Regions from separate parts of the Spirosoma pulveris genome, predicted to be linked through region 2. Evidence: riboswitches for the same ligand, from Rfam matches in the RefSeq annotation. Region 2 holds a riboswitch; the other holds the start of a gene.
What was found. A riboswitch is a leader RNA that binds a small molecule or an ion and turns the genes downstream of it on or off. The one in region 2 is predicted to bind cobalamin.
Positions count from the first base shown of each region.

Region 1: linked by a shared signal. The riboswitch ahead of ACYVJM_RS25580 (TonB-dependent receptor plug domain-containing protein) and the one ahead of metE (5-methyltetrahydropteroyltriglutamate--homocysteine S-methyltransferase) in region 2 are both predicted to bind cobalamin.

Region 1 is NZ_BAAGTO010000010.1:105,782-108,177, forward strand. It holds gene ACYVJM_RS25580 (TonB-dependent receptor plug domain-containing protein) at 1-1,001, opposite strand, end outside; cobalamin riboswitch at 1,065-1,274, opposite strand; gene ACYVJM_RS25585 (M16 family metallopeptidase) at 1,364-2,396, opposite strand, start outside.
Region 2 is NZ_BAAGTO010000003.1:173,696-176,091, reverse strand. It holds gene ACYVJM_RS13530 (glycoside hydrolase family 9 protein) at 1-198, shown strand, start outside; gene ACYVJM_RS13525 (hypothetical protein) at 297-593, shown strand; cobalamin riboswitch at 712-940, shown strand; gene metE (5-methyltetrahydropteroyltriglutamate--homocysteine S-methyltransferase) at 1,098-2,396, shown strand, end outside.

The sequences.
Region 1 (2,396 bases), on a different contig from region 2:
GGAATCATGGAAAACTCCCGCTCAACGCGGCTGATGAACCGGTCTGTTTCGGTATGGTCGGGAGAGAGGAAGTCTCCTTTGCCGTAGTCGAGCGCATCGTGAATCCAGCCCAGGCGCAGGGTAAGGTGGTTGGTTTCGTAGGTAGTCAGGAATCGTGCCGATTGCGTCCGGGTGCGTTCCCGCGCAACAGGGTCCTTTGGTGCCAGTACCAGATCATTGTCCGTAATCCAGGCATTGACGGATACCTGCCGGCCGCTTTTATGCAGAAAGTACAAATCCTGAACAAGGCCCCGCTGCGCCGTTGTCGACTGCTCCATGAAGTAGTTCCGGCGTTCGGTGTACGGATAGACGTTGTTGAACTGGTTTCGGTAAGCAAATGTCTTGCCCGATAGCTTCCAGGTCGGCCCCAGTCCGGTACTGTAGCGAACACCAACCTGTGTGTTATTATTTTGAAAACTGGCCAGTTGCTGCCCAATCGTTACCCGAATGCCGGGTTGCCAGACGGGACTACTCCCCAGCAGAATGCTTCCTCCCACGGCATCGGAGCCAACCGCACTCGCCGATGAGCCGTACTGCACCGATAGCCGGTCGAAACCCGCCACGGGAAGGGTCGAGAAATCGGTCAGGCCCAGATTTGGCTGGTTGATGTTGATCCCATTCCAGAGCACCGCCGTATGACTGGCCGACGTACCCCGAAAGGCCACCGTAGCCAACTGGCCCGGCCCATAATTCTTAAAAGCGATTGGCGTGTTCAATGCCAGCAGATCGGTTAGTGAGCCAAACCGAAACTGAAGCAGCGTGGCCGAGTCGATCCGCTGGAGCTTCTGCCCCGCCAGAAACCGTTCGGGTGCGATAGCCCGAACGGTCACCGCCGATAAAGATACGGCCGACGAATCTGTTTGTCCATAACCGTTATATGCTATAAACGGACCGACAAACGGCATTAGCAGCCACCAATAAAGGGCTTTCTTTCCCACTATCTTCCTGTACAAAATGTGCATCTAATCGCCAGCGCACCAAAGTGACTGGCAGCACGCGATTGGGGCGTTTCCTCCGAACACCAGAACAACGGATGGTCTTCGGCAGGTCTCCTGGCTCGTCTTATCGGTTCGGACCTTCCCACGCTGACGATCAGCGCAGTGGCCATGTAGATTGAATCGATTTTAGGTAAGACTTACAGTTGCGGGGACAGCGCTGGTGTTGCACCAACTTCCCTTTTAAGCCTTGAAAGCCACTACGAAGCAGCATCAGGCACCGAAAACTCGACAGCAAAGGTAGGGTTATTTACACAAAGGGGCACGGGCAGCACAAAGAAATCTATTCAATGTGTTGCCCGTGCCCCTTTGTGTTGGTAGCGTTCCGGTTAAAAACCTTCGGCTTTAATTTCTTTTTCTGTGATGGCTCCGTATTTCTTCACCTTGTCGCGAATGGTTTCAGCTTTGCCGATCAACACGAACTGAAGCTTGTCCTTAGGAAAATACTGGTCGATGATCTGCCGGGTTTTGGCTACCGTGAGTCCATCGACGTTCTTCTGGAAGTTGTTGATAAACGACTCATCGAAACCCAGGCTAAACATATCCGTCAGCAGATTCGCCAGTTCAGCAGCCGACTCATACCTCGGCGGGAAGTCGGCTTTGACGTAGTTTTTGGCCGACGAAAGCGTTTTCTCGTCGATGCCCGTCCGGTGCAAACTGTCCAGTACCTGTATCGCCATGTCGATCGCCTGCGTGGTTGTACTCACTTTTGTAAACGTCGAAATGGCGAAAGTGCCGCTCTTGCGGAATGTGCCAAAACGGCTGCTGGCACCGTACGTCAACCCGGAATTAACGCGCAGAGCATCATTCAGCCAGGACGTAAATCGACCACCCAAAATGGTGTTGACAACGGTAACCGGTATAAAATCGGGGTTGTTCTGGGTAATGCCTTTGCCACCAATCAAAAACGTTGTTTCACGGGCATCATCTTTATTGACCAGCAACACTCGGCTTTTGTCAAACGCAACGACCGGGTCTATCAGCGCGGGCGATGTAGCAGGAGCCGTTTTCCAGGTGCCAAACAGGTTGGTGATGCGTTTTTTCATAGCCGCCGTGTTGAAGTCGCCCACGATGGCAATGGCCGCCCGATCGGTGGTGAAGTTTTTCTGATAGAACTGCCGGACATCGTTTGCCGAAATCGCCGATACCGAATTAGGCGTCCCGGTCAATGGGTTAGCGTAGGGATGACCTTCGAACACGAACTTATTGAGGTACGACGCCACCACCGCCCGCGGACTTTCTTTCTGCTGGGTCAACTGGAGCAACTGCCGCTGTTTGTACTTATCAAACTCACCCTGATCGAAAGTTGGCTTTGTGATTACATCCTGAATAATATCAAATAGCAGATCCTGGTCTTTCACC
Region 2 (2,396 bases):
TACCGCAGCAGTGCCACCATACTGCAATCCATACGAACCTACGAGCAGAAAAAACCGGCTGGTCTGAACGGTTTTATCCTGCTGATGCACATTGGCGTAGCGCCGAATCGAACGGATAAACTCTATGACCGGCTGGACGAACTACTGACCGGGCTTCGGCGGAAAGGGTATGCCTTTGTGCGGGTCGATGCATTGTAAAAAGAACCCAAAACCTTACGCATGAAAGCGTGTTGATATAGTTGCTGACGACCGTTAGTTCGGGCCATGTCGGCTTACTCAACTAATGAACTTTTACCATGCGTACATTCCTGTTTCTTCTAGCTGTTAGCCTGTCCGGCTCCGCCTGTTTCGCCCAGAGCGATTCATCGAAAAAAGTAGAGCAAACGCCTGTTCAGCAAAGTCCGTCGCCAAAACAGGTAGCTATTCCGGGCGTCGATACGCCCCTGTCGGGTGGCGGCATGACCGCCCAGACGCCCAACAACCCCATTCCGCCCGTTCAGGATAACAAGAAACGTAAAACCCTGCCCCCCAGCGACCCACGGGCGTTTGGCGTATCGGTACCTGTTGGAAAAGCGAAAAAAGATACCTTATAAGCCTTATTGATAGCCCGACGCATTTAAGCTTGTCACTCTATTTTAACCATAAGACTGATGGGTATTACTTTGTTTTTGGCCAGACAATGCGGTTACTTTGTGTCAACGTTCTTTGTTTTCCGTCAAACAAGCTAATGGTTTTCCTGAGAGGTTCAGGAAATGAAAAAGGAATCGTGTGAGAATCACGAGCAGACGTTGCTACTGTCAGTGACTATTAAAAAGGGTTTGCCCTCGATGTCCATTGTCCTTCAGCGGTTCGCCCACTCCGGCGAACCGGTTGCGATAGGATGAGAAGGACGGCAAATACCGTCACAAGCCAGGAGACTTGCCTTTAGCTTTGCTGATTACGCCCACACGCGATTGGGTTTTATCACGATTGACTGCTTCATTCCGGCTTCTCCCCGAGGCTGGGTGTGGTATGTCGTGTTGTGTAAATTCTGGATTATGTGGTGGGCGTATGGAGTTCGGCATCGAACGCGATCAATCATTTAATCCGTTTACAACATGATCGCACACAACCTCGGCTATCCACGAATCGGTAGCCACCGCGAACTCAAACGGGCCTGTGAACAATTCTGGGCCAAAAAAATCACCCCACAGCAGCTTCAGGCAGCAGGCCGTCAACTACGGCAGGCCAACTGGCTGACCCAGCAACAGGCTGGCATTGCACTCGTCCCCTGCAATGACTTTTCGTTCTACGATCAGGTGCTCGACATGTCGCTGACGGTCGGGGCAATCCCGAAGCGGTTCAAACCCCTGCTCGATGAATCAGCGCCAAACCCATTGGCGCTCTACTTTGCCATGGCCCGCGGCTATCAGCAGGATGGGCTGGACCTGAAAGCGATGGAGATGACCAAGTGGTTCGATACCAATTACCACTACATCGTCCCTGAGTTTTCGGCAGATCAGTCGTTTTCTTTGCTCTCCGACAAAATCTTCACCGAGTTCGACGAAGCCCGGGAAACGCTGGGTATGCTACCTAAGCCGGTTTTGCTGGGCCCCGTATCCTACCTTCTTTTGGGCAAGGAAAAAGAATCGGGCTTCGACCGCCTGACATTGCTCGATCGCTTGCTGCCGGTCTATGAACAGATACTTGCCCGATTGCAGCAGCAGGGTGCCGAGTGGATTCAACTCGATGAGCCTTGCCTTTCACTGGATTTGACGATCCATCAGCAGGCAGCCATAGCTTCCGTTTACGGGCAATTGCGCCAACAATTTCCTGATCTCAAACTACTCCTGGCGACTTACTTCGAGTGCTATGGGGCCAACCTGAATCTGGCCCTTCAGTTACCCGTCGATGCACTTCACCTCGATCTGGTCCGTTGTCCGAACCAGCTAGGCGACATCCTGACTACTGATTTTGTCCAGCGCCCCACCCAATTGTCGCTGGGTGTGGTGGACGGCCGAAACATCTGGATCAACGATCTGGAGAAATCGCTGGCTATGATTCGGCAAGCCGTAGCAGCGCTGGGTGTCGACCGAATCCTGATTGCCCCCTCCTGTTCCCTGCTGCACGTTCCATGCGACTTGTCGACCGAGACGACTGAGGCCGGATTACCTTTCGAACTCAACCAATGGCTGGCTTTTGCCCGCCAGAAACTCGACGAAGTTGTCGTTCTCACCACGCTCAGCCAAGAACCCGGAAATCCACAGGCGGCTGCTTTGCTGGCGGCTAATCGGGCCGCGTTGCAAACCCGGCGGGCATCTGCCCAGATTAATCGACCGGCGGTACAGCAACGGCTGCGTCAGCTGAGCGAGCAGGACGCCCGGCGAACGAGTGACTTTGCGGAGCGTCAGGCCGTA